Regions from separate parts of the Cryobacterium sp. N21 genome, predicted to be linked through region 2. Evidence: riboswitches for the same ligand, from Rfam matches in the RefSeq annotation. Region 2 holds a riboswitch; each other region holds the start of a gene.

Region 1 (7,595 bases), on a different contig from region 2:
GTAACAGAGCATGGCGGTGCCGGCCTGGGCGATGATGGCCGCGCCGATCGCGCTCGTGATGTGGTCGTAGGCCGGGGCGATGTCGGTGGCGAGCGGGCCGAGCGTGTAGAAGGGGGCCTCCTCACAGAGTTCCTCTTCGAGGCGCACATTTTCGACGATCTTGTGCATCGGAACGTGGCCCGGACCCTCGATCATCACCTGCACGCCATAAGATTTCGCGACCTTGGTGAGTTCGCCCAGGGTGCGAAGCTCGGCGAACTGGGCCTCGTCGTTGGCGTCGGCGATTGATCCGGGGCGCAGGCCATCGCCGAGCGAGAAGGTCACGTCGTAGCGGCGCAGAATCTCGCACAGCTCCACGAAGTGGGTGTAGAGAAAGCTCTCCTGATGGTGGGCGAGGCACCAGGCGGCCATGATCGAGCCGCCGCGGGAGACGATTCCGGTCACCCGGTTGGCGGTGAGCGGCACGTAGCGCAGCAGCACTCCGGCGTGCACGGTCATATAGTCCACGCCCTGCTCGCACTGCTCGATAATGGTGTCGCGGTAGATCTCCCAGGTGAGCAGGGCCGGGTCGCCGTTGACCTTTTCGACGGCCTGGTAGAGCGGAACGGTGCCTACCGGAATGGGCGAGTTGCGCATGATCCACTCGCGGGTGAGGTGGATGTCCTTGCCGGTGGAGAGGTCCATCAGGGTGTCGGCGCCCCAGCGGGCGGCCCAGACCATTTTTTCGACCTCTTCGGCGATCGACGAGGTCACGGCGGAGTTGCCGATGTTCGCGTTGATCTTCACGGTGAAGGCCTTGCCGATGATCATCGGCTCGCTCTCGGGGTGCATGCGGTTGGCCGGAATGACAGCGCGGCCGCGGGCCACCTCGTCGCGCACGAGCTCGACAGAGACGCCCTCGCGGGCGGCGATGTAGGCCATCTCCGGGGTGACGATGCCGGCCCGGGCCCAGACCAGCTGGGTCGCAGCGCCGTCGATGGGCAGCGGATGTTCCCACCCGGCCCGGGTCTTCGGCAGCCCCTTCTCGAGGTCGATCGTGGCCGTGTCATCGGTGTATAGGCCGGACGTGTCGTACAGGTCGAAGTGTTCGCCGTTGCTGAGGTTCACCCGGCGAACCGGAATTTCGAGCCCTGGCCAGGCCGGCACCGGTTCGTAGCGTTTGCTGCTGCCCTGGATCGGGCCGGTGGTGACGGTTTCAGACATGGAGATTTCGTCAATTGTGCGCATGTTCTCGAACTTCCTACGCCGGCATTACCCGGACAGGTTCAACGGTCGACGGCCCTGGCCGTCCTCTCAGCTCGCTGGTGCGCGCTCCCGTGGGTTGTGTGTCTTCTGACTCCTTCACCCTAGCGTGAGTCCTGTCCATGCTCGCGGCGGCCGGCGTGCTGGCGGCGCGCCGGGCATCCGTTCAGCGGGCGAGGGAGGCGAGTTCGGCGCGGGTCGAGGCGCCGACCTTGCGCAGCAGGTTGGCCACGTGAAACTTCACGGTGTTCTCGCTGATGGTCAGCGCCTCGGCAATCGCCTTGTTGCGCGCGCCCGACGCCACAAGCTCGAGCACGCCGCGCTCGCGCGGGCTGAGGCCCCAGGCTGCCGCCGCCGAAACGGATGCCGTGGGCGCGTCGAGCGGTAGCGACACCGCCATCTCCGACCCCCAGCCGGCGGTCGCCTCGACACCCAGCGTTCCGCTGAGCGCCACGACGCGGGCGGCCAGCTGGCGAACGCTCGGAACCTCGGCGTCGAGGTCGCCCGGCCCGTCGTCGCGAATGCGAATCAGCAGGTTGCTGCCGTCGCAGTCCCACTGAACGCGCACCCGCGCGACCCCGGTCTGCTCGACCAGGGCGAGCACGGCGCCGCGCACGATGGCCCTGGCCTCGTGGGCGACTTCGCCGGGCAGTGCGCGGCCGTTGACCGGCGGCTCGATGAACTGCACGTCGAGGTCGCCGAAGCGCACCAGCGGGCGCAGGTCATTTTTGAGACGTTCGAAGGCGCGGGCAACAGGTTCTTCGGTGAGGCTCCGGTCGAGGTCGCTCACCGCGCGCAGGGCGACCATCGCCGCGGCGGCGAGTTCGGTGGCCTTCTGGCGGGCAGCGGTGTCACTCGTGCTGCTCGAGCGCAGCACGGCGAGCAGGGATTCCAGCGTGGTCGCGTGCGTGTCGGTGAGGTCGGCGATGAGCTTGGAGCGTTCGGCGGCCATGCTGCGCGCGGTCTGCACGGGTGAATCGGCGAGGAAGGTCATGCGAATAGCCTATCCGAACCGTCCGTGGAGCCTGCCCGGAGCAATTCGTTTGGGTAGTAAAACCATTCGTTTGGCGGGCCGCACGCCCGCTCGAAGGAGTGGAGTATTGACCTATGACCGAAACGACAACCACCCCCACCACAGCGGATGCCCTCGGTCTCATTTTCGCCGAGAATGGCCGCGTCGTGGACGCGCTGCGGGCGGCATCCGCTTCTGTGGTGCTGGATGACGCGGCGAGCCTGCTCGCTGTGGCACCGCGGGTGTTCGTGCTGGGAGCCGGCCGTTCCGGGCTGGCGTTGAAGATGACCGCGATGCGGCTCATGCACCTGGGCCTTGACGTGCACGTGGTCGGCGAGGTAACCAGCCCGGCGATTGCGCAGGGCGACCTGCTGCTGGTGGCGAGTGGATCCGGAACGACGGGCGCCATCGTGCGCGCCGCCGAGACGGCTCACGGTGTGGGTGCGAACATTCTCGCGCTGACGACGGCGCCGGAGTCGCCGCTCGGGCACCTCGCCGCGGTGACCGTGGTCATCCCCGCGGCCGCCAAGCAGGACCACGCCGGGCAGGTGTCGGCGCAGTACTCGGGCGGGCTGTTCGAACAGTCCGTGCTGCTGGTGGGCGACGCCCTATTCCACACGCTCTGGCAGCGAAGCGGTGCGACGGCCGCCGAGCTCTGGCCGCGTCACGCCAACCTCGAGTAACAAACCGGATAGGGCCCAGGCCCCGTCCCGAAAACCACAGACCGCTTACCCCAACAGAAAGTAGAACCCCATGAAGCTTCAGGTAGCAATGGACGTACTGACCACCGACGCCGCGCTGGCGCTCGCCGCGCAGGTCGCCCCGCACGTCGACATCATCGAGCTCGGCACCCCGCTGATCAAGGCTGAGGGCCTGCGCGCCGTCACCGCGATCAAGGCCGCGCACCCCGACAAGATCGTCTTCGCCGACCTCAAGACGATGGATGCCGGCGAGCTCGAAGCCGACATCGCCTTCGCCGCCGGCGCTGACCTCGTGACGGTGCTCGGCACGGCCGGAGACAGCACCATCATCGGAGCCGCCGCCGCCGCGACCAAGCACGGTAAGGGCATCGTCGTCGACCTGATCGGCGTTGCCGACAAGGTCACCCGCGCCCGCGAGGTCACCGCGCTCGGTGCCCAGTTCGTCGAAATGCACGCCGGACTCGACGAGCAGGCCGAGCCCGGATTCTCGCTCGCGAAGCTGCTCAACCAGGGCGAAACCGCCAAGGTTCCGTTCTCGCTGGCCGGTGGCGTGAGCCTGGCGACCATCGCCTCGGTGCAGCGCGCCGGCGCATCCGTTGCCGTTGCCGGCGGAGCCATCTACGGCGCCGATGACCCGGCTGCCGCCGCTGCCGCCCTGCGCGCCGCGATCATCTAGATTCGCGTCTTCTCGGTGCCGTTCCGCTTCGCGCGGGGCGGCACTTTCGCGTTAACGTCCCGGTCGCATCAAGCGGATGCCCGCGCCACGCGCCGCCGTGCGGTGGGCGCCGCTAGGCTGGTGGCGCCCAGACCAGGTGGCGGCACCGTCGCCGCGAGAGGACGCGCATCCCGCATGACCAGCACAATTTTCGACCGAGCCCGGCCCGCGGCATCCGTTGTCGCAGCCTCACTCGTCGGCACCCGGCAGGGCTCCTTCTGGCTCGACGACCTCGCGCCGCGTGCGAACTACCCTCGGCTCTCCGGCAACCTCAACTGCGACCTGGCGATCGTCGGCGGCGGCTACCTCGGCTTGTGGAGCGCGGTGCTGGCCAAGCAACAGAATCCGGCGGCGCGCGTGGTGCTGCTGGAGGCGCGCACGGTCGGCTGGGCGGCATCCGGTCGCAACGGCGGTTTCTGCGAGGCGAGCCTCACCCACGGCGAAGAGAACGGGCGCACGCGCTGGCCGCAGGAGATCGACCGGCTGACCGAGCTCGGTAATGAGAACCTCGACGAAATCGAGCGAGCCGTGGCCGCACTCGGCCTGGACTGCGATTTCGAGCGCACCGGCGCCATCGACCTCGCCATCGAGGACCACCAGATCGAGTGGCTGCGTGAGGAGACGACCGACGAGAACACCGTGTTTCTCGACCAGGCGGCCGTGCAGGCCGAGGTCGCGTCTCCGACCTACCTGGCCGGGGTCTGGCACAAGCGCAGCAATGCCCTCGTGCATCCGGGCAAGCTCGCCGCCGAGCTGGCTCGCGTGGCCACCTCCAGCGGGGTCGAAATCTTCGAGAACTCGCTCGTGCAGAACCTCGACACGACCGGACTGACCGCGGCGCAGGGCACCCGGGTTGTGACGGCGGGCGGCTCCGTGACTGCCCAGAAGACGGCTCTGGCCACAAACGTCTTTCCGTCGCTACTCAAGCGCAACAAACTCGCAACCGTGCCGGTCTACGACTACGTGCTCATGACCGAACCACTGAATGCCGACCAACTCGCCGCGATCGGCTGGCAGCACCGGCAGGGGCTCAGCGACCTGGCTAACCAGTTTCACTACTACCGGCTGAGCGCCGACAACCGCATTCTGTTCGGGGGCTACGACGCCGTCTATCACTACGGGCGTAAGGTGCGTAGCGGGTATGAGAACCGCCCCGAGACCTTCGCCAAGCTCGCGAGCCACTTCTTCACGACGTTTCCGCAGCTGGCCGGGGTGCGTTTCAGCCATAAGTGGGCCGGCGCCATCGACACCTCCACGCAGTTCTGCGCGTTCTTCGGCCAGGCGCGCGGCGGGCGCATCAGCTACGCGGCTGGATTCACCGGCCTCGGGGTCGGCGCCACGCACTTCGCCGCTCAGGTCATGCTCGACCAGCTGGCTGGCCGCGCCACCGAGCGCACTGAACTGGCCATGGTGCGCGGTCGTCCGCTGCCGTTTCCGCCGGAGCCGATCGCATCCGCTGGGATTCAGGCCACGCGCTGGGCGCTCAACCGGGCCGACCACAACCGCGGCAAGCGCAATGCCTTGCTGAAAACCCTCGACGCGCTGGGCCTCGGCTTCGACTCCTAGCCGCTAGGGCGTCAGCCGAGCAGCAACCGGCCGAGCTGGTCGGTCGAGTGCACGACCGCCGTAGCAGCCTCGGCCTCAGCCGGAGAGCCGTAGCCCCATTCCACCAGAATGGCCGGAATGCCGTTGGCCTGGGCGCCGATGGCGTCGTAGCTGCGGTCGCCGACCATGACGGCGCCGCTGGTGTCGACGCCGGTCGCGGCCAGCTGGGCGAGAGCCTCGGCGACGATGTCGGCTTTCTTGCTGCGGGTATCATCGGCGGAGGCACCGACCGTGGCCGTGAAATACTTCGCCAGGTCGAAGTGCGTGAGAATGGCGATGGCACTCAGCTCGGGCTTGCTGGTGGCGAGGGCGAGCGGGATACCCGTCGCGTGAATGCGCTCGAGTAGACCGGCGATGCCGGGAAAGACAGCCGTGTCGAGGGCAGCAGCGCCGTGATACTCAGCCCGATAGACCGCGATGGCCTCCACGGCTTCGTCTGCGGTCATTCCCGCATATTCCTGGAAGGCGTCGAACATGGGCGGTCCGACGTAGGCGAGCAGTTCGGCAGCGGACGGAACCGGACGCCCGAGCAGCGTGAAAGTGCGAGCCAGCGAGCTGGTGATCGCCGGGGCGGAATCGGTGATGGTTCCGTCGAGGTCGAAGAGAATGGCGCTCCAGGTGCGCGTCAATGTTGCGTTCATTCGGCATAGCCTAGGTGTTCTGGAGGCAATGTACCCCATTTGCCCATTCTGCTCAGCCTTTCCACGGTTAAACGCGGTCGAGGCTGCGCTGTCGATCGGCGTGACCGTGTTCGACCACGCCGACATCTACCGCCATGGCAAAGCTGAGACGGCGTTCGGCGAGGTACTGAAACGCTCGCCGGGACTGCGCGAGCGGATAGAGATCCAGACGAAGTGCGGCACCCGGCGCACATCGACCCGGTGCTCGGATCGAGCGACCCGGCGCGCATTCGCGCCTGCGGTGATGCCGCCGCGCAGGCTGCGGCGATGACCCGCGACGAATGGTTCGCGCTGTATATCGCGGCGCGCGGGCGGCCGCTGCTCTAGAAGAGCTTCGAGGCCGTGTCGTCGAGGCCGCGCATGGCGTCGTAATCCAGCAGAAGGCAGCGGATGCCGCGATCCTCGGCCAGCTTGCGGGCCTGCGGCTTGATTGTTTGCGCGGCGAACACCCCGGTCACAGGCGCCAGGTGCGGGTCGCGGTTCATCAGCTCGAGGTAACGGGTAAGCTGCTCGACCCCGTCGATATCGCCGTTGCGCTTCAGTTCTACCGCGACGGAACTTCCGGCGGCGTCTTGCGCGAGGATATCGACCGGCCCGATCGCCGTCATGTACTCGCGGCGCACGAAGGTGAAACCCGCGCCGAGCAGATGGATGTGCTCGGCCAGCAGCTTCTGCAGGTGCGACTCGGCGCCGTCCTTGATCAGGCCGGGGTCGATGCCGAGGTCGTGGGCGCTGTCATGCTGCACCTCGTAGACGCTGACGATGAGCTGGTCGGCGGTTTTGGCGTGGGTGACCGTCCAGAGGGCGGTGATTCCGGCATCCGCTTGGTCGTCGTCGGGCTCGGAAATGGTGACCGAGCAAGGCGGGCTCATCCAGTTGAGCGGCTTGTAGGAGCCGCCGTCGGAGTGCACGAGCACACTGCCGTCCGACTTGATCATGAGCAGGCGGGTGGCCAGCGGTAGGTGGGCGCTGAGACGCCCGGCATAGTCAACGGAGCATTTCGCAATTACAAGGCGCACCGGTCGAGTTTACGGGTTCTTGTCGTTGGTCGGCGTCAGGATCTCGCCGACGTAGATGACGGAGTTGCAGCTAAATCCGCCACTGGTGAGGTTCGATTCCAGCTGCCAGTAAGCCCGGCCGAAGCGCTCGCAGACCAGACCACCCACATCGCCCTCGACCGCGGTGTAGCGCAGCACGCCATCGGCATCCGTCTCGACCGTGCCCATGGCACCCTCCATCGCCCCGATGTCGACGATGGGATCCGGCGTGGGGGCGGGCGAGTGGGTCGGGGCGATTTCGGTCGGAGCGAGTTCGGGGGTGGCCTCCGCCGCGCACGCCGTCAGGAGCAGCGTTGCCGCAAGGGCGCTGATCAGAATCAGGGTTCGACTGTGAGGGTTTCGGGCCATCGGTCCAGCTTGGCAACCCGCACGCGCCGCTGCCAGTCGGCTTCTTGGGGGACGAGCGGTCAATCTCGGGCGGATGCCTTCGGCCGGGCGGCCGGGGCCGCCAGCCCCGCCAGCACCATCAGTACCAAGATCAGGTAGAGGGCATTGAGGATGCCCCAGGACTCGCCGAGCAGGCCGAGCACGGGAGGCCCGACCAGGAACGCGAAGTAGCCGATGATGGCCACCGCGCTCACC
Region 2 (7,595 bases):
TCGCCCCACCAGTACTCACTTCCCACCCCTGACCGCACATCCCTGACCGCACCTCACGAATGGAGAAAGTCATGAAACGCAGTTCTACCCGTACCCGCTTCACCGCTGGCGCCCTCAGCGGCGTCGCGATCGTGTCGGTTGCCCTTCTTCTCACCGCCTGCGGTACCAGCCAGGGCGGCGGCACCGCTGCGCCGACCGAGGCTCAGGCCGAGCTCGGCGAGATGGAAGGCAGCGTCTCGCTGCTGGCCTGGCCCGGCTACGTCGAAGACGGCAGCAACGATCCAACGGTCGACTGGGTCAGCGCCTTCGAAGAGAAGACCGGCTGCACGGTCACCAGCAAGACTTACGGCACCTCCGACGAAGCGTTCAGCCTCATGAAGACCGGTGACTACGACGTCGTCGCGGCCTCCGGTGATGCCTCCCTGCGGCTTGTCGCCTCGGGGGACGTGGCGCCGGTCAACACCGACCTCATTCCCAACTACGCGGGCATCTTCGACTTTCTGAAGATGCAGTCCTGGAACAGCGTCGACGGTGTCTCCTACGGCATTCCGCACGGCTATGGTGCCAACTTGCTCATGTACAACACGGAGGTCGTGACCCCGGCACCCACGTCGTGGAATGTCGTCTTCGACAAGTCGTCCGACTACAAGGGTGCGGTGACCGCCTACGATTCGCCGATTTCGATAGCGGATGCCGCGGTCTACCTCATGGCGCACCAGCCGGAACTGGGAATTAAGAACCCGTACGCGCTCGACGAAACGCAGCTGGCGGCATCCGTTGAGCTGTTCAAGAACCAGCGCATCAACGTGGGCGAATACTGGTCGGACTACCTCAAGGAGGTGCAGGCCTTCGAAACCGGCGACACCGTGGTCGGTACCACCTGGCAGGTCATTCGCAACTCGCTCGCTGAGGGTACCCCGGCCGAAGTCGTGCTGCCCGAGGAAGGCGCGACTGGCTGGTCGGACACCTGGATGATCGCCGCAGGCGCGAAGAGCCCCAACTGCGCCTACGCCTGGCTGGACTACATCGCGAGCCCCGAAGCCAACGCGCAAGCCACCGAGTACTTCGGTGAGGCACCGTCCAACGCCGGAGCCTGCGACTTCACGGTCAACCCCGACCACTGTGCCAGCTACCACGCCGGCGACGCCGACTACGCGGCGCAGATCTGGTACTGGTCGACACCGATCGCGGAGTGCCTCGACGGGCGCACCGACGTGCAGTGCACCGATTACTCCGACTGGACCACCGCCTGGCAAGAAATCAAGGGCTAATCCGCCTGCTCGAGTCAGACAGAAGGAAGAATCATGACGGTTGACGCTCCCGCGCCACCCACCCGTCGGGCGGTGGTGCCCCAGCACCGTCGCACCATCGCCCGGCGGGGCTCGGTCTTTCTCAGCCGGCACCCACGACTGCGGCTGTCACTGCTGCTGAGTGCCCCCCTGTTCTGGCTCGGCCTGGTCTACGTCGCGGCCCTCGCCGCACTGCTGATCACCGCCCTGTGGACGGTGGACTCGTTCACCGGGCAGATTTCGCAAACCTGGACCCTCGACAACATCGTGGCGGTGCTCACAGGTTCGCTTTACCAAACCGTCACGCTGCGCACGGTCGGCGTGGCGCTGCTGGTCACGATCATCGACATTGTGATCGCGCTTCCAATCGCGTTCTACATGGCCAAGGTGGCGAGCCCTGGCGCCCAGCGGATTCTTGTGATCGCCATTCTGATGCCGCTCTGGGCGAGCTACCTGGTGAAGGCGTACGCCTGGCGATCGGTGCTCTCCCAGGGTGGAATTTTCGAATGGCTGGTGTCGCCGTTTGGCGGGCACAGTCCCGGTTACGGTCTGCCGGCAACGATCATCACCCTGTCCTACCTGTGGTTGCCGTACGTCATTCTGCCGATCTATGCGGGACTGGAGCGGGTGCCGGATTCACTGCTGGAGGCATCCGGTGATCTTGGCGGGGGTACCTGGGCGACGCTGCGCCTGGTAGTACTGCCCATGATCTGGCCGGCGATCATTGCCGGGTCGATCTTCAGTTTCTCACTGTCGCTCGGTGACTACATCACCGTAAATATCGTCGGCGGGGCCAACCAGATGCTCGGCAACCTCGTCTACACCAACGTGGGGGCCGCGAACAACCTGCCGCTCGCGGCCGCGATCGCGCTCATTCCCATTTTGATCATCTTCGCCTACCTCGCCGCCGTGCGGCGCACGGGCGCACTCAACAACCTGTAGGAGCCCTGCCATGCGTCTGAATCGCCCCGCCCGTGGTCTGCTCGCGGCCATCACGGCCGTGGTGCTGGCCCTTATTTATCTGCCCCTGCTCGTGGTCTTCGTGAACTCCTTCAGCACCAGCCAGAACCTCACCTGGCCGCCGCCGGGCTTCACCTTGGAATGGTGGGCCAAGGCGTTTCAGAGCGACGGTGCCCTTGACGCGGTGCTGACCAGCCTGCAAGTGGCCCTGGCCTCGACGGCGGTGGCGCTCGTGCTCGGCACGCTCATCTCGCTCGGGCTGCAACGCTTCGAATTCTTCGGCCGGGATGCCATCAGCCTGCTGGTCATCCTGCCGATCGCGCTGCCCGGCATCGTCACCGGCATCGCCCTGAACAATGCCTTCCGCACCGGACTCGGCGTGCAACTGTCGATTCTGACGCTCATCATCGCCCACGCCACGTTTTGTATCGTGACCGTGTTCAACAACGTGATCGCCCGGCTGCGGCGCCTCGGCACGAGCCTCGAAGATGCCTCGTCGGATCTCGGCGCCGGAATCTGGACCACGTTTCGCCTGGTGACCTTTCCCCAGTTGCGGTCAGCCCTGTTCGCCGGCGGCCTGCTCGCCTTCGCCCTGAGCTTTGACGAGATCATCGTGACGACGTTCACCGCCGGATCGAGTGTGAAGACCCTGCCGTTGTGGATTCTGGACAACCTGTTCCGGCCCCACCAGGCGCCGGTCGTCAATGTCATCGCCGTGGTGCTCGTGCTGGTTTCGATCATTCCCATCTACTTCGCGCAGCGCATTGCCGGCGCCGAAAAGGTTGTGCGCTAGCCGTTCGTGACCGGAACGGGTTAGGGTTTTTCGGTGGGCAGACAGGACGGCAGTGGGCGGCAGATTTCGGCGGACGACGTCGATGACCGATCAGCGACGGTGCTGCACGTTGACCTCGATGCGTTCTTCGTGTCGGTCGAGCTGCTGTCGCACCCCGAATACGTACGCCTGCCGGTGATCGTGGGCCACCGCGGGGGTCGGTCGGTCGTCACGGCGGCCAACTATATTGCGCGGCGCTACGGCGTGAACTCAGCGATGCCGATGGCACTCGCCCTGCGGCAGTGCCCGAACGCGATCGTGCTCGAGCCGCACATGGGCCTCTACAGGGACTATTCCACCCGGGTGATGAGCATTTTCGACGACGTCACCCCGCTCGTGGAACGGCTCGGCATCGACGAAGCCTTCCTCGACGTGGCCGGCGCAACCAATCTGTTCGGCTCCCCGGCCGTGATCGGCGAACTCATCCGCGCGCGGGTGCTCGCCGAGACCGGGCTGGTCTGCTCGGTGGGCGCGGCGTCGACCAAGTTTGTCGCCAAGCTTGCCTCCGGCCTGTCCAAACCCAACGGGCTGCTCGTCGTTCCGGCCGACGAAACGATCGAGTTCCTGCATCCGCTGCCCGTGACGGCCCTGTGGGGCGTAGGGGCGGCCACCGAGCAGACCCTGACCCGCCTCGGCCTGAAACTCATCGGCGACATCGCGCACGCGCCGCTGGACGTGCTGAAAAGGACGCTCGGGGAGGCATCCGGTCACAAGCTGTTCGAGCTGTCCTGGGGGCGTGACCCGCGTTCGGTGACGCTCGAGCGGGAGGAGAAGAGCGTCGGCCACGAGGTCACGTTCAAGCACGACGTGACCGACATTGACCGACTGCGCAGCGAGTTGCTGCGGCAGTGTGACCTCGTTGCGGCGCGGCTGCGGAGGGGCGATCTGGTTGCCAGGCGCGTGTCACTCAAGCTGCGCTACACCGATTTCAGCACGGTCACCCGTTCGCGCACCCTCGCCGAGCCCAGCAATGTCGGGCGGCGCATCTACGAGGAGGCCGTGGCCGCGTTCGACCTACTGGCCGCGGCGGGCATCCGCGTGCGCCTGATCGGGGTGCGGGCCGAGCAGCTGGGTACGGCGTCGGGATCGGTGGGGCTGTGGGATCCCGACGAGGATTGGCGGGGCGCCGAGCTGGCGGTCGACTCCGTGACCGAGCGATTCGGGGCGGGAATCGTGCGTCCGGCCTCGTTCTTCAAACCTCGCCCATAAGGCACGAGTCGACTACCCTGTTGGAATGACCAGCCTCCCGGAAAAACTCGCAGAAACGTTCCGTTCCGCCGGTGTGAAATCGGCGTACGGTGACCCCGTGCAAATCGACGGCGTCACCCTCGTACCCGTTGCGCTCACCTATTACGGCTTCGGCGGCGGCGACGCCGGTGAGGGCGGTGCCGGATCCGGCGGAGGCGGGGGCGGAGTGTCGCTGCCGATCGGCGCCTACGTGAAGTCGGGTGGTACCGCCCGGTTCGAGCCGAATGTCATCGCGCTGCTCGCCGTCGGCGCGCCGTTCCTGCTCGTGGCCGGCCGCGCCCTGGCCCGGGTGATCCGGGCCCTGAAGAAGTAGCCGCCCCTGCTGATGCTGCCCGTGGACGGGGCCCGGGCCCCGTCCACGGGCCCAGTTTATAGACTGGGCCCGTGGTCCTAAGGTGGGCCCGGGCGAGTGCCGCGCGGCTTGCGCGCAGAGCGGATGCGGCGCGGCCAGCGCGGCCGACGCGCGAACCGACCCGCGAACCCGCCCTGCGTGAACCGACGGCGCAGCCAGCGTGGCAGCCGACGCCGCAGCCAAGCCGGAAAGTGCCACGGGCCGCTCACCGGTAGGCCCGCAGCGATACGACGGCGGCGCAGAATGAAGCGGCGCATCAATACGAGGTATAGCCCTGCCAGCACGAGCAGAATGCCGATGCTCATCTCGTGATCCCCATGCCACAAGTCTAAGCGGGGCACTAGAATTGAACACGATCACGGGAGTCCGGTACACCGGGCTGAGAGGAAGCTGACCAAGCTTCGACCGTCGAACCTGATCTGGATCATGCCAGCGCAGGGAGGCTTCTCGATCCCGTGCCCTGTATTCACCTACGGAAAGGGCACGAACAGTGCACGCTACAACGACATCATTCAATCAGTCCAGCCGCGACGCATCGACGGCGAAAAAGCCGCGCAACTTTCGCTGGCGCGTCGTCGACATCGTCGTCGCGAGCGTCATTGGCGTGGCGAGCGGCGTCATCTTCTGGGCCTGGGGCCTCGCCTGGTCGCCGCTCAGCGCGATCCTCACGTTCACGCCCGGCCTCGAAGGCCTGTTGGCCGGCGGCTGGTTGTTTGCCGGAGTGCTCGGCGGCCTCATCATTCGCAAGCCCGGTGCGGCCCTCTACACCGAGGTCATCGCGGCCGTCGTGTCGATGCTGATCGGCACCCAGTGGGGCTTCTCCACGCTCATCTGGGGCATCGTCGAGGGCCTCGGCGCGGAGATCGTGCTGGCCCTGTTCTTGTACGCCAACTGGCGTCTCGGCGTCGCCCTCCTCGCCGGCGCCGGCGCCGGCGTGGCCGTTGGGCTGCTCGACACGACCGTCAGTTATGCGGCACTGGATATCGGTTTCAAGGCCGTCTACTTCGTATCCGCCGTCGTATCGGGCACTGTGCTCGCCGGGCTGCTGTCCTGGCTCGCCGTGCGCGGCCTGGCCCGCACCGGCGCGCTCAACCGATTCGCCGCCGGCCGGGAAGGTTCGCGCGCACCCGCCGCGATCAGTTAAGCGGATGCCAGCCCCTTCGTCGCACGCGTCCGCTCGCGGCCCGCAGATTCGGCCCGTGCAGATCGAAGCCCGAGGCTGGGGCTGGCGCCATGCCGGACGCCACAACCAAGCGGTGTCGAGGCTCGACCTGCGGATCGAGCCCGGCGAACGGGTCTTGCTGCTCGGGGCCAGCGGCGCCGGCAAGAGCACCCTGGTGCACGCGTTGGCCGGAGTGCTCGGCGACGCCGAGGACGGCGACGAGACGGGCAGTCTGCTCATTGACGGCAGGCGCGCGGCCGCGGCGCGGGGTCGGGTCGGACTCGTGCTGCAGGACCCGGACTCCCAGGTGGTACTCGCCCGGGTCGGCGACGACGTGGCGTTCGGCTGCGAGAACCTGGCTGTTCCGCGGGCAGAGATCTGGCCGCGCGTGCGGCGTGCCCTTGCCGAGGTCGGTCTGAACCTGCCGCTCGACCATCCCACGTCGAGCCTGAGTGGCGGCCAGAAACAGCGCCTGGCCCTGGCCGGTGTGCTGGCCATGCAGCCCGGACTACTACTGCTCGACGAACCGACCGCGAACCTCGACCCGGTCGGGGTCATCGAGGTGCGTGACGCCGTCGTGCGCTCTCTCGACCATTCCGGGGCCACCCTCGTCGTCATCGAACACCGCGTTGAGGTCTGGCAGGACGTCGTCGACCGCGTCATCGTGCTCGACCCGACCGGCGGTGCGCTGGCCGACGGGCCGACGCGCGAGATTCTCGCCATCCAGGGCGAGCGGCTGGCTCAGGCCGGCGTCTGGGTGCCAGCCCTGCCACCCCGGTTTCCGGTGCGGCACCCGATCAGCAATCCTCAGAGCCTGTTGCGGGCCGAGGGACTCGCGGTCGGGCGTGTTCCGTTTGGCCGACGCGCGGCATCCGTTGTCGCTGACGGAATCACCCTCTCCGTCGACGCCGGCAGGGCCACCGTCGTGACAGGGCCGAACGGCGCCGGCAAGTCCACCCTCGTCCTGACCCTGGCCGGTCTGTTGAAACCGGCCGGCGGAACGCTGCGCGCGAGCGACAGCCTGGCGGCTGGCATCCCGGCTGAGCCGCACCGGTGGCGCTCCCGGCAGCTGCTCACCCGCATCGGTGCCGTCTTCCAAGACCCCGAGCACCAGTTTCTGGCCGCCACGGTGCGCGGCGACCTGACTATCGGCCCGCACGCCCTCGGACTGAGCCCGGCTGAGCAGACCAGCCGCGTCGACGAGCTCATGCACCGGCTGCGGCTCGACTACCTCGCCGACGCCAACCCGTTCACCCTGTCCGGCGGCGAAAAGAGACGGATGTCCGTCGCCACCGTTCTCGCCACCCGCCCTCGCCTGCTCGTGCTCGATGAGCCGACGTTCGGGCAGGATTCCCGCACCTGGCAGGAACTCGTGGGCCTGCTCGCCGAGCTGCTCGACGAAGGCACCGCAATCGTTGCGGTCACCCACGACGCCCAGTTCGTCAGCGCTCTCGCAGATGAGGAGTATCGACTCGGCACGCCGATCACTCTGGGGGTGGCCAAGCCGTGAGCCTGATGACCCCCAGCATCCGCCCCAGCGTGGTTGCCCGCCTCAACCCGGTGGCCAAGCTCGCCGTTGCCCTCATCGTGAGCTGTGCGCTGCTGCTGTCGATCGACTGGGTGTCGGCGGGCGTGGCCCTGCTGCTCGAGGCCGTGCTACTCGCCTGGTGCGGCCTGAGCGCCCGCCATTTCTGGCTGCGCACGGCGCCGGTCTGGATCGCAGCGCCCATGGCATCGATCACGACGATTCTT
Region 3 (7,595 bases), on a different contig from region 2:
GCACCGCCGTGGCGGCCCGCGTGACCGCAGCCCTCGCCGGCTTGCGTCGAGACGATGCCGAGATCCTGCGGCTGTGGGCGTGGGACGAGTTGACGAGCCCGCAGATTGCCGTTGTGCTCGGCGTCAGCGCGAACGCAGCGGCGATCCGGCTGCACCGTGCGAAGGCGCGCCTCAAGCAGGAGCTACTGAAATCCGGCCACTCGACCGGACATATAACTTACGACGAAGGGAGCGAAGATGCACGACGATGACCGTGCGCTGCGCGATCAGCTGCGCGCCGCCGATCCGGCCCGCGCGCTGCCCCCTGCCTCGCCGACGTGGCTCGACCACAGAATGGAGCAGATCATGACCGACCAATCCTCACCCACCACGACCGCCACGCCCGAGACGCCGCGACGCGCGTTCCGGCGGTGGATGCCGATGGCCGGCGTCGCCGCGGGCCTCGCCATCGCCGCTGCAATCGTCGCGCCCCTCGTTCTCGATGGTCCGGAACCCACTGTCGAGTCGCTGCAGCCTTCCATGGGCGGAGGCCTCGCGAGTGGCAGCTGCCTCGTGCTCGAGCCGGCGACCGTCGCGGCGCAGGAGCAGGCGTTCGCCGCGACGGTGCTGCAGATCCAGGGCAACACCGTTGTGCTGGAGGTCACGGAGCGCTTTGTCGGCGAGGTCGCCGACCGCGTGGAGGCGGCGCAGATCGACACGATGACCTCCGACTTCTCAGGCGTGCCCTTCGAGGTCGGCCAGAGCTACCTCGTCGGCGCAATCGATGGAACGATCACGGGATGCGGCGTGACCGGGGCCGACAGTGCCGAGCTTCGCGCGGTCTACGACGCAGCGTTCCCGGGCTGATCCGGGCCCGCGAGAGCGGTCGGGAACGCTGCGTGGAATCGTCCCATCGGCGTCAGACGGTGGGGAGAGGCTCACACAGCATCCGGTTGAACGAGAAATCGCTCCGGGTCGATTCAGGTGGGTACATGATGGGCGTTTGCTTGAGCCTGAACCGCAACGATGGCCATAACTTGTTGTCGCGAGCGTCGGCCGCCACAGCGAGAATCACCTAGCACATAATTTTTCGGGTTCAGGCTTCCTCTGCACCAGTAAGCGCGGTCTACCCACCCGACATCGTTTTACGCCGACCATCGCGAGTTCTGGCACTACATGGACCTGATTGTCGATCCTGTCTTTATGTGCCCGATGAAGGTTAGCTCCTCGTCGAACAACAGTCCCTGCTGTTCACCCTCGCCGACATGGAGACCGAGCTGCAAGCGGCGAGAGGACTGCTTCGACGCGCGGCCTGGCGTCGGCGGCGGACTTCGCGATCGCCGAACCAATTCTTGCCACGATGGGGGCGCGCATCGTGCACTACGGCGACCCGAGCGCCGGACAAGCCGCAAAGATCTGCAACAACATGATCCTCGGAATCTCAATGATCGCCGTCAGCGAAGCATTCGTGCTCGGTGAAAAACTGGGCCTCACCCACCAAGCGCTCTTCGATGTCGCGTCCACGGCATCCGGTCAATGCTGGGTGCTGACCACCAACTGCCCCGTTCCCGGCCCGGTACCCACCAGCCAGGCCAAGCCCGGACGCAGCGGAGCGACTTACCAATCCACGGCTCGTCACTCACGGGAGCTCACATCGCGGGTATCGGAAATTCTCGGACAGCATGGCCCTTGTACTAGCTATGACTACTATCGCAATCATCGGAGCTGGCTCAGGACTCGGGGCCGCCGTCGCGCGGCGATTCGGGGTCGAAGGCTTCACCGTCGCGCTCATCGCCCGCCACCAGGGACGCGTAGATGCCCTCGCCGCCGAACTGCTGGCCGAGGGCATCTCAGCTCACGGCTTCGTCGCCGACGTGCGCGATCCGGCCTCCATCACCCGCACTCTCGAACAGGTCGCAGAGACGCTCGGCCCGATCGAGGTACTGCAATACAGCCCGTTGCCGCAGAAGGACTTCATGCGCCTGGTTCTGGAGACCACTCTTGCCGACCTCGTGGGCCCGATCGAGTTCTCCATCTACGGACCCGTCGCCGCCGTGCACCAGGTCCTCCCCGGCATGCGTTTCCTCGGCGCTAACCGCGGCACCATCCTCTTCGTCAACGGCGGATCCGCCGTGACCCCGGGCCGCAATGTCACCGGCACGTCAATCGCATTCGCTGGACAGGCCGCCTACGCACAGCTGCTCAACGAGGCCCTCGGAGAAGAAGGAATCCAGGTCTCCCAGCTCATCATCGGCGGCCGCATCATCGCCGGCGATCCCGAGAAGGACCCGTCAGCGCTCGCTGAGCACCTCTGGAACCTCCACAGCCGTCGCGATCGCTTCCGCCACCAGATCAGCGCTGACTAGAAAGCGTCGTTCACTGTCAGGACCCGCCAGAGCCGGCACAGGTAGCCGATACGTCGATCGGTTCGGGCGGTCGCAGAATCAGATTGCAGGCGACCTCACCGGTGCCGTTCCAGGCGATCCTGCCACCACGATCGGGGTCACCGCACAAGACGTCGGTGGCGTACAGGGTACGCTGCCGGGCCAGACCGTCAAACGCGGAGTTGATGCTGAGCTCCGCGACGACACAGTCGACCAGCCCGGTTGGTTATGAGTTCAGGACGCGAATTTTCCGGTACCAGGCGGTTGCGTATACTCGTTTTCAGCGACACGGGGTGCCGACTGCATGACGGTCGGCTGAGATGACACCCGTTGAACCTGATCTAGTTCGAACTAGCGAAGGGATGTCACGGAGAATTACGTGCACTGCTTTGGTGCCGGATCTCGTCCTTTCGCCTTACCCAAGGTGAAGAAAATTATGCAAATAGCAAAACAGATTGTCCTGGTCACTGGCGGCGCACGCGGCCTGGGTAAAAGCATCGTGCACGCTTTCGCGGCTCTGGGCGCCCGGGTGGTCATCAACTATCGCAACAGCGCCGCAGCGGCGGAAACCTTGGCTTCCGGCTATGGGCCTGAACACGCTCTCGCCGTACAGGCCGACGTCACCGACCCGGCCCAGGTCGCGGCAATGCTCACGCAGGCGCAGGCACATTTCGGCTCCAGCGTGACAACGGTGGTCAATAACGCGTTGGTCGATTTCAGCTTCAACGGCGACGCCCGCTCCGGCGCTGCCGACATCAGCTGGGACGAATTCCAGGCGCAATTCTCGGGCAGCGTCCGCGGTGCCCTGAACACAACCCAGCAGGCGCTGGCAGGCATGCGCGAGGTCGGGTTTGGCCGCATCATCAACATCGGTACCAACCTGTTTCAGAACCCGGTGGTGCCCTACCACGACGACACGGCCGCCAAGGCCGCCCTGCTCTCCCTGACCCGCACCCTCGCCTCAGACCTCGGCCCGCACAACATCGCCGTAAACATGGTCTCCGGCGGGCTGCTGCGCACCACGGATGCCAGCGCGGCTACCCCCGAGGACGTGTTCGACTTCATCGCCGCCTCCACCCCGCTACGCAGAGTGACAACCCCGGCCGAATTTGCGGATGCGGTACTCTTTTATGCCTCCCCCTGGGCGCGGTCGGTCACCGGGCAGAACCTGGTCGTCGACGGCGGCCTGGTAATGAACTAGGGCAGCGCCGGCCAGGTCAGCCCCACACCAGCTCCACTTCAATGCGTTCCTTATGGGTTGCGGCCACCACGGCGCCGCCTGGCGGCGGCCGCAGTCGCCCATCGAGCAATTGGGAGCTGCCCGGCCCCGTTCGCGGCGTAGGTCCTCGTCCGGCAGGTACTAAAGCCCCGGGGGAGTGACCGACTTGCTAATGCTGAGACCGGGGCGGCGACGGCCGGAAGTCTGCGAGGTTGACCGTGGATCCTGACGCGCGGGCGGTAACCGGCAAGGATTCGGAAATCTCATCGGACGGTAGATCCTTGCGCGCCCAGTAGCTGGCGAGCACCGAACCCGATACGTTATGCCAGACCGAGAAAATTGCCGCTGGCAGCGCGGCTACCGGGTTGAAATGCGCCACGGCTAGGGCGGCAGCCAGGCCGGAGTTCTGCATGCCCACCTCGAAGCTGAGAGCTCGGCGACTGGCGACCGGAAGCCCGAACAGACGCCCAATGTAGTACCCAAGCGTCAGTCCGAGGGAGTTGTGCAGGATCACGGCGACGACCACGAGCACGCCAATCGACAACAGCGTGGAGGCACTGGCGGCGATGACGGCCGCAACCACGACGGTGATGCCGGCTACCGACAGCAGCGGCAAAACATCGAGAAAACGCTCTACCAGGCGCGGCACGATCATGCGCAGCACGAGCCCGAGCACTACCGGAACCAGCACGATCTGCACAATCGACACGAACAAAGCGCCAGCATTGACGGGCAGGGACTCTCCCACGAGTACCAGCACGAGCAGCGGCGTCAGCACGGGGGCCAGCAAAGTCGAAACGGACGTCATCGCCACAGACAACGCGGTATCGCCCTTAGAGAGGTAGACCATCACGTTGGACGCTGTACCTCCGGGCACAGAACCGACCAAAATCATGCCAGCCGTCAGCATGGGCGAAAGCCCCAGCGCGACGGCAATCCCGAAGCCGAGCAACGGCATCACGAAGAACTGGGCCGCAACGCCCAGCAGAAGCGCCCACGGCCGCCTGGCAATAATCGCGAAGTCAACCGGGCGCAGCGTCATACCCATTCCCAGCATGATCACGGCAAGTAGCCATGGGATCGCCACGGTCAGGCCGGAAAATGCGTCGGGGACAGCAAGCGCCAACGCTCCCGCAGCCAAAACAATAACGGCGAACCAACGCCCGACGAATGCGCTGACAGTTCTGATGCGGTCCATGATGAAACCATACCCACAATGGGCAGAAACCTCATGGCCGGCAGGTGCGATTGTGAACAGGAAGCGCGAACAGTTTGCCCACGATTCTGACCGGTTTCAATACGACAAACATGCCGCCTGCGCAACCTCACTTCTCAAAGCTGGCATCTGAACCCCTTGCAGAGCCGCCGGCCTGGTTCGGGTACACGCCGAGCGAGATTAGGTGTGTGCTCCCGTTCGAGGTGGTGAGCTCCACACAGGGATAGTTCTCTTCCGGCGCGATTCCCTCTCGCACAGCGTCAGCGAAGGCGTTTCCTCGATCGAGACAACCGGGTCGAGGTTGATCCAGACGTCGTCGGTCGTGGCACGCACGTAGGGACGGTGCCGGGAGTCATCGCGAGCGGGAAAGCCATTCAGGGCTGCTTGGGCGGCGCGTTCAGCCCGCCTTGCGGCGCGGTGCACGGCGATAGCTGCATACCGTGCTGCGGTGTGTGCACATCCAGTGAACAATAGGCCAAATTTGTGTCATAACGATAGGGTCGAGTAAGTCCCCGCCGTAGCGTGGTGATGTCAATGTCGAAATCACAGGTTTGGCTCGTGGGCGACTTTTTTGGTTGTACCGGGCTCAGAAAAGGACAACCAATTGAATAAGCGCACCATCACCGCGAGCTCCTTCGCGCTCGCCCTGTTGAGCATCGTGGTCTTGACCTCGTGCAGTGCCGCGACCGATACTGCCGCTTCCGGCGAAGCCACTGGAACGCTCATCGTGTACACGAACTCCAACTCTGATGGGCGTGGCGAATGGATCACGGAGCAGGCCGCCGCTGCCGGCCTGGACATCGAGATCGTAGGCCTCGGCGGCGCCGACCTCGCCAACCGGATCGTGGCCGAGAAGAATAATCCCGTGGGTGACGTGGTCTTCGGGTTGAACAACATGTTCTTCGAAACGCTCAAGGCCGAGGAGGCTGTCTCCGCGTACACACCGGCCTGGTCCGGCGAAGTCGACAGCACCGCCGGCGACGCGGAGGACGGCGTATTCTGGCCGTTGGTTGAACAGGCCATCGTTATGGCCTACGACACCAACACGGTCAGCGCAGCCGATGCCCCCACCGAGATCGCCGACCTCTGGGACGGCGACCAGTACACCGGCAACTACGAAGTGAACACTGCCCTCGGCCAGGCGACACCACAGCTGGTGCTCGCGGGCCTTCTCGCTCCCTACGCGGACGAGGACGGCGACCTGGGTATATCCGACGATGGCTGGGACCAGGTGCAGGCATACTTCGGGCACGGTTCCCCTGCCGTCGAGGGCACCGACCTGTATGCCCGGTTGATCCGCGGTGAGGTCGATTTCGGCGTGATTCCGAGCAGCGGTATCACGAGTCGTGATACCGAGTACGGCACGGTCACCGGAGTCATCAGCCCCGAAGACGGTGTTCCGTACGTCACAGAGCAGATCGCCGTAATTAACGGCACTCCGCGCCAGGAGCAGGCCGAAGAGTTCATTGACTGGTTCGGTAGCTCCGACGTGCAGGGCCAGTTTGCGGCCAAATTCGCCGCTTACCCCGTGAACACCGAGGCCCGCGCTCAGGCGCTCCCCGCGGTCGTCGAGCTGATCGAATCACTGCCCAAGCAAGACATTGACTGGGCACTGACCCGGGAGCACATCGGCGAATGGGTCGAGAAGACCGAGCTCGAGTACCTGCCCTAACGGTCATCCGCGCCGACGAGCGCCGACCTCCATCACCCGCCACAAGTCGCCGGGTGCGGCTTCGTCAACAGCCGCACCCGGTGGGAGTTCATATGATTAGATTTGACCACATCGAAGTGCGTTTCGGCGAACACACCGCCATTCCCGATCTCAATTTGGAGGTGAAGCAGGGTGAGTTCTTCACCCTGCTCGGGCCGTCCGGATGCGGGAAAACCACCGCGCTGCGCACACTCGCCGGCTTCATCGAACCGACGAAAGGCGAGATCTATATCGATGGCCAGGCCGCGACGAAGCTTCCGAGCGAGAAGCGCAGCGTGGGAATGGTGTTTCAGAACTACGCCCTGTTCCCGAGTATGAGCGTGTGGGAAAACATCGCCTTCGGCCTGAAGGTGCGCAAGACAAAGAAGATGCAGACGGGTGCCCTCGTCGCGGAAATAGCCGGGCAGGTGGAGCTCACATCGGAGCAGCTCAGCAAGAACGTCTCCGAACTCTCCGGCGGCCAGCAGCAGCGCGTGGCCATCGCGCGCGCGCTCGTGCTCAGGCCGCGCATCCTGCTGCTCGACGAACCCCTCTCCAACCTCGATGCCAAGTTGCGGGTGCAGCTGCGCGAACAGCTCAAAAACCTGCAGCGCGAGCTCGGCATCACGACGGTCTACGTGACCCACGACCAGGAGGAAGCCCTGACGATGAGCGATCGCATCGCCGTGTTCAATCATGGCGTGGTGGAACAGGTGGGAACTCCGGAGGAGATCTACAACCGCTCGAGCACAGAGTTTGTGTGCACGTTCGTGGGTGCCATGAATAAGTTGTCGGGCGAGTTGGTGCAGCGGCTGCAGCGTGGTGGCGGCACCGCTCTGCACCCAAACAAGGCGTCATACCTGAGGCTCGAGAAGGTGTCGCTGCAGCTTCCTGCAATCGTGGCCGGCAGCATCCGTCTTGAGGGAATCGTCGCTGAACGCGCATACCACGGCGCGCACAGCACCTACACGATCGACTGTTCCGGCAGCATGATTCGCGCGCTCGTACCCGAGGGCGGCGCGGCGCCGCTTGCGCCCGGTTCGCGAGCCGAGCTACACATTGACCCCGCGTCGATCCTGCAGTATTAGCATGCGCACCTCCTCTTGG
Region 4 (7,595 bases), on a different contig from region 2:
ACGGCCTCCTCCGAGAGGATGCCGCCGTGCGGAATCAGCAGCGCCCCCTCGATGTGCACGATGTCGTATTCCGCCGGTTCCCGAACATCGATGAGGTCGAAGTCGAGCTCGCTGCGCGCCCGGGCAGCGAGCAGGGTGGCTAGTTGCTGCACCGAAATCGCATCCGTGGTGGATGTTCCGCAGAACAGGTCATAGTCGATCAGCTCGGTGACCGGTGGCGTGGCCAGGTCGCGTGCGATGCTGATTTCGCGCCAGGTCGCGTCGAGGGCGTTGAAGAGCACGACCCGGCCGAGCAGCGTGCGGCCCACCCCGGTGATCAGTTTCACCGCTTCGGCGACCATCGTGGCGCCGATGATTCCGCACAGCATTCCGAATACGCCGCCCTCGCTGCAGCTCGGCACCGAGCCGGCCGGCGGGGCTTCCGGATACAGGTCGCGGTAGGTCGGGCCGTGCGTGTTCCAGAACACGCTGATCTGCCCGTCGAAGCGCAGAATGGACCCCCAGACACACGGTTTGTCGAGCAGCGCGGCGGCATCACTCACCAGGTAGCGGGTGGCGAAGGTGTCGGCGCCGTCAATGATCAGGTCGTACTGGGCGAACAGGTCGAGGGCGTTCGCCGCCGACAGCCAGACATCGTGTTGGTGCACGGTGACGAGCGGATTCAGCTCGGCGACGGCCGCGGCGGCGGACGCCAGTTTCGAGCGGCCGAGTGCCGAAGTGCCGTGGATGATCTGGCGTTGCAGGTTGCTGAGATCCACCGTGTCGTGGTCGACGATGCCGAGCGTGCCGACCCCGGCGGCCGCGAGGTAGAGCAGCACCGGCGAGCCGAGACCGCCGGCGCCGATCACGAGCACGCGCGCATTCTTCAGCCTGCGTTGGTTGAGCGGGCCAATTTCGGGCAGCAGAATGTGGCGCGAGTACCGCTCGCGCTCGGCCGCCGTGAGGGCCGCGCCGGGTTCGACGAGTGGTGCGAGCATCCGCTTCACAGGTCGGGCCGCCCGGCCATCGGTGACGACGCCAGGGCCAGCTCACGCCGCGGGATGCGGCCGGCCAAGGAGGCACGACGGCCAGCGATCACAGCGTGCCGGAAGGCGTCAGCCATGAGAACTGGGTTCTGCGCGCGCGTCACCGCGGTGGCCAGCAGCACGGCATCGCAGCCCAGCTCCATCGCGAGGGCCGCGTCAGAGGCGGTGCCGATTCCGGCGTCCAGCACCACGGGAACGCCGGCGCGGGCCACGATCAGCTCGATATTGTGCGGGTTGAGAATGCCGAGGCCTGTGCCGATCGGCGCCCCGAGCGGCATCACGGCCGCAGCGCCCAGGTGTTCGAGCCGCAGCGCGAGCACGGGGTCGTCATTCGTGTAGGCGAACACCGTGAAGCCCCGCGCGACGAGCTGTTCGGTGGCCTCGACCAGCTCGACCGCATCGGGCAGCAGGGTCTGCTCGTCGGCGATGACCTCGAGCTTGATCCAGTCGGTCGCAAGCGCCTCCCGCGCCAGCTCGGCGGTGAGCACGGCCTCGCGAGCGGTGAAACAGCCGGCCGTGTTGGGCAGCACGCGGATGGAATTCTCCATCAGCAGCTCGAACAGCGAACCGGTGGCGGCCACACTGTGGCGCCGCATCGCGACGGTGGTCAGTTCGGTTCCGGAGGAACGCAGTGCAGCCCCGAGACCATCGACGCTCGGGGCTCCCCCGGTGCCCATGATCAGGCGTGAGGTCAGCTCAACGCCGTCAATGACGAGGCTGTCCGGGGTCGTCGGCACGGTCATCCTCCCTGCACCGCGGTCACGATTTCGATCTCATCGCCCGCTGTCACCGCGGTCGACCACCAGAGGCTGCGCGAAACGACCGCGGCGTTGCGGGCCACGGCCACCCCGACGCGGCTTCCGTCGACTGCATGGCCGTCGGTCGCGATGGCCCGGCCGGTGATCTCGGCCACGAGGTCGGTCACGGTGCTGCCCGGTTGAACAGATCGTCGCTGGCCGTTCACGGCGATGGTTACGGTCACGAGTGGCCTCCTTTCAGTGAAACGGATGCGGGAGCGCGGCTCGAAAATCGGTCCGGTCGAAAGGCCCGCCACCGATCGTCGGCAATTCCCTCGATGAGCTGGAGACAGCGCTCGGCGGCGACCGGGGTGAGCAGTACGCCGTGGCGGAAGAATCCGGTGGCGACAATGAGGCCGGAAATGTCACCGTCAGCGCCCCCGACGCGACCGAGGAGCGGCGCGTTGTCGGGGGTTCCGGGCCTGGCGCGGGCGGTCGTTTCGATCAGTTCGAGTTCACTGACCGCGGGCAGCAGCACCTGGGCGTCTCGCAGCAGCTGATAGACGCCGCCGGCTGACACCACGCCCGAGCCGTCTTCGCGCTGGGTGGCTCCGATCACGAGCGTTCCGTCGGTGCGCGGAACCAGATACACCGGCACACCGTGCACCAGTCCGCGAACGGTGCAGGTGAGCAGGGGTTGCAGGTGCTCGGGCACCCGCAGCCGAAGGATGTCCCCGTAGACCGGGCGAAGCGGCAGGTTGAGGTGTTCGGGCAGCCCGCCCAGTGCTGCGGCTCCGAGCCCGTTGGCCACGACCACCTCAGTGGCTGTGACCGTTGAGCCGTCGAAAAGGGCGACGCCGGTGACGCGGGAGGAGGCATCCGCTGAATTCTCGTGCAGCAACCCGCTGGCCTGCACGCGTATGACGGCGTCCTGGCCGTGGCGCGCGAGCTCCAACTGGATGCACTCGGTGAGCCGGCGCGGGTCGACCTGATGGTCTTGCTCCACCACAAAGGCGCCAGAAATCTGGGGGCTGAGCAACGGTTCGAGCACCCGCGCTGCGCGAACGGTGATGGCCTCGACGCCCAGTCCGTTGACTACCTGCACGCCGCGCAGGTCGGCGAGCGCCTGCCGGTCGGCCGCGTCTGCGCCCACATTCAGGGTTCTCGTACGCTGGTAACCGGTCAGGTAGCTGTCGGGCGCGAGCGAGTCGATGAAGCCGGGATACAGGTTCGAGGAGGCAAGCATGAGCTCGAGCAACGCCTCCTCCTGGTAGTGCAGTTCGCTGACCGCGGCGAGCATTCCGGCCGCAGCAAAAGTGGCACCACCGGCCGGATCCGGGTCAATGACGGCCACCGTGCGGCCGGACTGCGCTACAGCCCAGGCGATGCCGAGCCCGATCACGCCGCCGCCGATGACGGCTACGTCGACCGTACGCTGTGCGCGCCGCTCACTCATGGTCTGCACCGAGGCCGGGCTGAAGCCCTTTAGGGTTGGTCGCATGGACCCGATCACCGCCCGGCTGTATCTCTGCACCGATGCCCGTACGGAGCGCGGCGATTTCGCCGACTTCGTGACGGCCGCGTTCGCCGGCGGGGTCGACATCATCCAACTGCGGGACAAGACCATCGATGCCGCCGAGGAGCTCGACTATCTTGAGATTCTGCGTTCGGTCGCCGACCGACACGCCCGGCTCTGGGCGGTCAACGACCGCGCGGATATCGCCGTTCTCGCTGGAGCGCCGGTTTTTCATGTCGGCCAGACGGACCTGCCGCTGCCCGCCGCCCGTACGCTGCTCGGCGACGCGGCCCGCATCGGCTTGTCGACCCATACCACCGGACAAGTGGATGCCGCTCTCGTCGCTGACAGTCTGGATTATTTTTGCGTCGGCCCGGTCTGGGCCACGCCCACCAAACCCGGTCGGGCAGCGGTCGGAACCGGTCTGCTGCGCTATGCGGCCGAGCAGAGCGCATCCGCTGGCAGCCTTCGCCCGTGGTTTGCGATCGGCGGGATCGACCTCGGTACCATCGACCAGGTGGTCGAAGCCGGCGCCACCCGGGTGGTCGTGGTGCGCGCGATCACCGCCGCCGATGACCCGACGGATGCCGCCGAGCGGCTTCTCGCCAGCCTCCCGCCGCTCGGCTAGTCGCGCCCACGTCGTCGCCCCGTTCATCTCATGCCCGCAATCAGGGCAGAATTCGCACGGTCGAAAAGTCGATGAAAGTGGTGGATCGGCCCGTTTCCCTGCCCGACCTCGAGCTCGTCGGCGTGGGCCAGGGCGTCGTGGAGCCAGTCTTTCACTTCGGCCAGGGACTTCGCCCAGTTACCGGTTCTGGCCTGCACCGTGGCCATCGCCGAGGAGAGTGAGCATCCGGTGCCGTGGGTGTTTGTGGTGCGGATGCGCGGCAGGGCGACCTCGACCACGCACTGGGCAAGCAGCCCGTGGGTGTTGACTAGGGCATCTGGGCAGCTCGTTTCGTTGAGATGGCCGCCCTTGACCAGTACGGTAGCACCCGTGCTGTCCGACAATCGTTTGCCCTGCGCGAGGGCCTCCGCCCAGTTGGCGGCCGGCGGCTCAGCGAGCAGAACGGCCAGCTCGGGAACGTTGGGCGTGACCAGGTCAACGTGGCAAATCAGGTCGCGCAGCGCCTGCTCGGCTGCCGGGTCGAGCAGGCGGTCGCCGCTCGTTGCCACCATCACCGGGTCGAGTACGACCAGCGGCGGACGGCACCGGAAGAGCCAGTCGCGCACCTCGGTGATCACATCGAGCTGCGCAAGCATGCCGATCTTCACGGCGTCGATGGTTACATCGTCACTCACGGCGTTCAATTGCTCGCGCAGAAAATCGATCGGCGGGATGTGAACCGAACGCACGCCGCGCGTATTCTGCGCCACCAGCGCACTCACCACAGCCATTCCGTAGCCGCCGTTGGCCGCGATGCTCTTGAGGTCGGCCTGGATGCCGGCACCGCCGGTCGGATCGGTACCCGCGATACTGAGGACTCGGGGAATCTGCCGCAGGGCAAGCCGGGTACGATCGATCATCCGTGACATTCCTTCGCTAGTACTAACTAGACAGGTTCAACGGGTATTGATCTCAGCACGCACAGTATGTGCGGCACCCCGTGTCAAGACTCCAGCCTATACGCGCGCCGGCCGTCAGTACACAAGGGGGCGGGCGGCCGCAACCGCCTGCCCTGGTAACACGGATCTAGTGCACCGATTTGCGCTCGTAGAGCGCCCGTGACCAGCCGTAACTGGCGGCCACGATCACGACGCACCACCCGATGGCGAACACGGGGTTCCAGCCGAGTGGGGTGCCGAGCAGCAGCCCGCGAATTGTCTCGATGAACGGAGTGAAGGGCTGGTACTGCGCGAACCACTGCAGCCACACCGGCATCGAGTCGGTCGGCACGAAGCCGCTGCCGAAGAGCGGCAGCACGGTGAGAACGAGGGGCATATTGCTCGCCGTCTCGACGCTCTTCGCCTGGATGCCCATGGCCACGCCCAGCCAGCTGATCGAGTAGGCGACGAGCGCGATCACGCCGGCGACGGCCATCCACTCGAGCGGTGTCGCGGTGGGGCGAAAGCCGATGGCCACGCCGACGACCAGAACGAGGGTGCGGCTTGCGGGCGGCGTCGACGAGGTCGAATTGCTCGAGCAGTTCGGCCACTCGGGTCTTCGACTGCTTCGCTCCGAGGTGGCGAAGGCGCGCCATCAACAAGAGGTTTTCCTCGCCGTTCAGGAGCTTGTCGACCGCCGAAAACTGGCCGGTGCGGCCAATCACGGCGCGCACGCCGTCCTGGTCGCGCACAACGTCGCATCCGTTCACGAACGCCATGCCACCGTCTGGCCGCAGCAGCGTGCTGAGGATGTGCACGGCCGTCGTCTTGCCGGCGCCGTTCGGGCCGAGCAGGGCGGTCACGGTGCCCGCGCTCACTGCGAGGTCGACGTCGTCGAGCTCATTGCGCACGTGACCGTCTTTGGACGACAGTTCGAGCCAGGCCGGCACGCCCGGCTTGACGCCGATGGTGACCTGGCCGAATCCGCTCTCGACCTGCACGGAACCGCGTGAAACCTCGCGGAGCTGGATGCTTCCGTACGCGGTTTTGGCCGAAACGGATGCCTGCGCTCGCGTGATTTCCAGATCGCCGTAGGACAGTTTCGCGTCGAGGTCACCGCCGACCTCGTCGATCTGCACGCTGCCGTGGGACGCCTTGAGTACGGCGTGGCCGGAGACCGTTCCGACCCGGATCTGACCGTGGTCGCTCGCGAAGATCTCGATAGCGCCGACGGGCAGGTTGATGGCCAGGTCGATCGGGGTCGGTGTGTCGTAGGTGGGCATGCTGAAGCTGCCTTTCTGGAGGCGTGTCGGTGTGGCCCTGCGGGTTCGCGGGGCCGGCTGTTGCTGCGGGTGGGCGCCTTAGCGCGCCCAGCTCGCGAAATTGTCGCCGGCGCGCAGCGTGCGCTGCGCGGAGCGGCGTTGCCGGGGTTGCACGGCGGCGGCGACCGCACGCACCAGCCAAGTGTTGACCGACAGTCCGTCGGCGGCGGCCGCGTCGTCCACCCGCGCTTTGAGGGCGTCGGGCAGGCGCAGCGTCGTGCGCGAGGTGCTCGTGTCGTCAAGATCGACGGATGCCGCGGGTCGCTCGTCGCCGTCTACCTCGATACTCGACTGGGTCACCACGAATTCGATCTCGCGCCCGCGCAGCCGCAGGTCGACCGGTCCGGGGGCGAGGTCACGGGTGATCTCGGCGGCCGCCGCCGACAGCACGTCGAGCAGCACGAGCCGCGTTGCCGCATCGAGCCCGGCAGCAAGTCGCTCGGTCGCAGCGCGCGTGTCTGCGCTGCCGTTGTCGGCGGCATCCGCTAGCTGGTGCTGCAGGTCGTTGACGTACTGTCCGAGTTCCATATCACCATGGTGATACCACGGCGGTTAGTCATAATAATGTCATGCTAGTCGGGGCTTCGGCCGACAGCTCGCGGAGCGCCGCCAGATGGCCGTCGATGGCCGCGCTGCCGCGCCGGGTGAGGGCCACGCTGGTGGTGCGGCGGGCATCCGCTCGTGCTGGCGAGGCTTGTTTCACGGTCACTACGTAGTCGAGCTCGATCAGGTTGCGGATGGTCTTCGAGAGCGTCGCCTCGGTCAGTTCCAATGTGGCGGCGATGGTGGTGAATTCCGCGGCGCCGGTCGCCCGAAGAAGCGCGCACAACCGCAGACGGGTTGGCGCGTGGATTGCGTCGTCGAATCGGGGGTCAGCAGCCACGGAGCAGTTCCCGGGCGTTCGCGAGGTCATAGAGTGCTGAGCTGACGAGGGCTACGACGAAGACGACCGCAGTGGTCAGGACAATCCAGGCGCGCTGGTCAGTGACCTCGAACACGATCGAGAGCACGAATGCTCCGAGCATGACGACGCTCAGCACAATGAGAATCATCAGGCTCAGTGGGCCGGCCGGGCCGGGAATCTTCACCAGGCGCATCTGCTTACGCACGAGATGATCAATGCCGAAAAGTGTGAGGCAAGCACCGGCCGACACCATCATCATTCCGAAGGCGACACCCGCAGCCGGCGACGCGATCAGGGCTGCGATGGCAAGGGCCTGCGCCGGAGCGGTCCACCAGGTCTGCGATTTGAGCCATCGTCCGAGCCGCCGCCGGTCCGTCGCGATGCCGGCGAGCGCGGCGCGCGCCGACGCCGCCACCGCCGTGGTTGCACTTTCAGATTCCATGTCGGTAAGTCAATCACTTGCCGTGTCGTTAAGCAAGAATCGGGCTGCGCGCTGTACCGGCCAGGGCTTGAGCGGTCAGGTCAAGGGCGGTCGCGCCGCTGGCG

What was found. A riboswitch is a leader RNA that binds a small molecule or an ion and turns the genes downstream of it on or off. The one in region 2 is predicted to bind thiamine pyrophosphate.
Region 1: it holds a riboswitch for thiamine pyrophosphate, as region 2 does, so the genes downstream of both, thiC (phosphomethylpyrimidine synthase ThiC) here and CXY77_RS04445 (ECF transporter S component) in region 2, are expected to answer to the same signal.
Region 3: it holds a riboswitch for thiamine pyrophosphate, as region 2 does, so the genes downstream of both, CXY77_RS16745 (3-oxoacyl-ACP reductase) here and CXY77_RS04445 (ECF transporter S component) in region 2, are expected to answer to the same signal.
Region 4: it holds a riboswitch for thiamine pyrophosphate, as region 2 does, so the genes downstream of both, thiD (bifunctional hydroxymethylpyrimidine kinase/phosphomethylpyrimidine kinase) here and CXY77_RS04445 (ECF transporter S component) in region 2, are expected to answer to the same signal.

The regions. Positions count from the first base shown of each region.
Region 1 covers NZ_PJJQ01000027.1:52,527-60,121, forward strand. Annotated here, with positions in the region: gene thiC (phosphomethylpyrimidine synthase ThiC) at 1-1,227, opposite strand, end outside; TPP riboswitch at 1,221-1,329, opposite strand; gene CXY77_RS03920 (LuxR C-terminal-related transcriptional regulator) at 1,409-2,236, opposite strand; gene hxlB (6-phospho-3-hexuloisomerase) at 2,350-2,937, shown strand; gene hxlA (3-hexulose-6-phosphate synthase) at 3,008-3,631, shown strand; gene CXY77_RS03935 (FAD-binding oxidoreductase) at 3,806-5,236, shown strand; gene CXY77_RS03940 (HAD hydrolase-like protein) at 5,248-5,916, opposite strand; partial or broken gene CXY77_RS20525 (aldo/keto reductase) at 5,990-6,142, shown strand; gene CXY77_RS20530 (hypothetical protein) at 6,130-6,282, shown strand; gene nucS (endonuclease NucS) at 6,279-6,974, opposite strand; gene CXY77_RS03955 (hypothetical protein) at 6,984-7,361, opposite strand; gene CXY77_RS03960 (MFS transporter) at 7,421-7,595, opposite strand, start outside.
Region 2 covers NZ_PJJQ01000028.1:34,015-41,609, reverse strand. Annotated here, with positions in the region: gene CXY77_RS04480 (ABC transporter ATP-binding protein) at 1-32, shown strand, start outside; gene CXY77_RS04475 (ABC transporter substrate-binding protein) at 72-1,271, shown strand; gene CXY77_RS04470 (ABC transporter permease) at 1,305-2,231, shown strand; gene CXY77_RS04465 (ABC transporter permease) at 2,242-3,042, shown strand; gene dinB (DNA polymerase IV) at 3,076-4,290, shown strand; gene CXY77_RS04455 (hypothetical protein) at 4,316-4,642, shown strand; gene CXY77_RS04450 (hypothetical protein) at 4,720-4,986, opposite strand; TPP riboswitch at 5,030-5,139, shown strand; gene CXY77_RS04445 (ECF transporter S component) at 5,172-5,825, shown strand; gene CXY77_RS04440 (ABC transporter ATP-binding protein) at 5,830-7,353, shown strand; gene CXY77_RS04435 (energy-coupling factor transporter transmembrane component T) at 7,359-7,595, shown strand, end outside.
Region 3 covers NZ_PJJQ01000036.1:20,317-27,911, forward strand. Annotated here, with positions in the region: gene CXY77_RS16725 (RNA polymerase sigma factor) at 1-251, shown strand, start outside; gene CXY77_RS16730 (hypothetical protein) at 238-846, shown strand; partial or broken gene CXY77_RS21140 (hypothetical protein) at 1,245-1,313, shown strand; partial or broken gene CXY77_RS16735 (NAD-binding protein) at 1,307-1,594, shown strand; gene CXY77_RS16740 (SDR family NAD(P)-dependent oxidoreductase) at 1,680-2,345, shown strand; TPP riboswitch at 2,643-2,743, shown strand; gene CXY77_RS16745 (3-oxoacyl-ACP reductase) at 2,800-3,564, shown strand; gene CXY77_RS16750 (bile acid:sodium symporter family protein) at 3,752-4,780, opposite strand; gene CXY77_RS16755 (extracellular solute-binding protein) at 5,454-6,470, shown strand; gene CXY77_RS16760 (ABC transporter ATP-binding protein) at 6,563-7,576, shown strand; gene CXY77_RS16765 (iron ABC transporter permease) at 7,578-7,595, shown strand, end outside.
Region 4 covers NZ_PJJQ01000029.1:139,295-146,889, reverse strand. Annotated here, with positions in the region: gene moeB (molybdopterin-synthase adenylyltransferase MoeB) at 1-977, opposite strand, end outside; gene CXY77_RS05775 (thiazole synthase) at 983-1,768, opposite strand; gene thiS (sulfur carrier protein ThiS) at 1,765-2,007, opposite strand; gene thiO (glycine oxidase ThiO) at 2,004-3,218, opposite strand; gene thiE (thiamine phosphate synthase) at 3,262-3,906, shown strand; gene thiD (bifunctional hydroxymethylpyrimidine kinase/phosphomethylpyrimidine kinase) at 3,930-4,805, opposite strand; TPP riboswitch at 4,797-4,896, opposite strand; gene CXY77_RS05750 (ABC transporter permease) at 4,972-5,361, opposite strand; partial or broken gene CXY77_RS20585 (ATP-binding cassette domain-containing protein) at 5,444-6,106, opposite strand; gene CXY77_RS05740 (histidine kinase) at 6,185-6,673, opposite strand; gene CXY77_RS05735 (transcriptional regulator) at 6,702-7,028, opposite strand; gene CXY77_RS05730 (hypothetical protein) at 7,018-7,491, opposite strand; gene CXY77_RS05725 (DUF2834 domain-containing protein) at 7,567-7,595, opposite strand, start outside.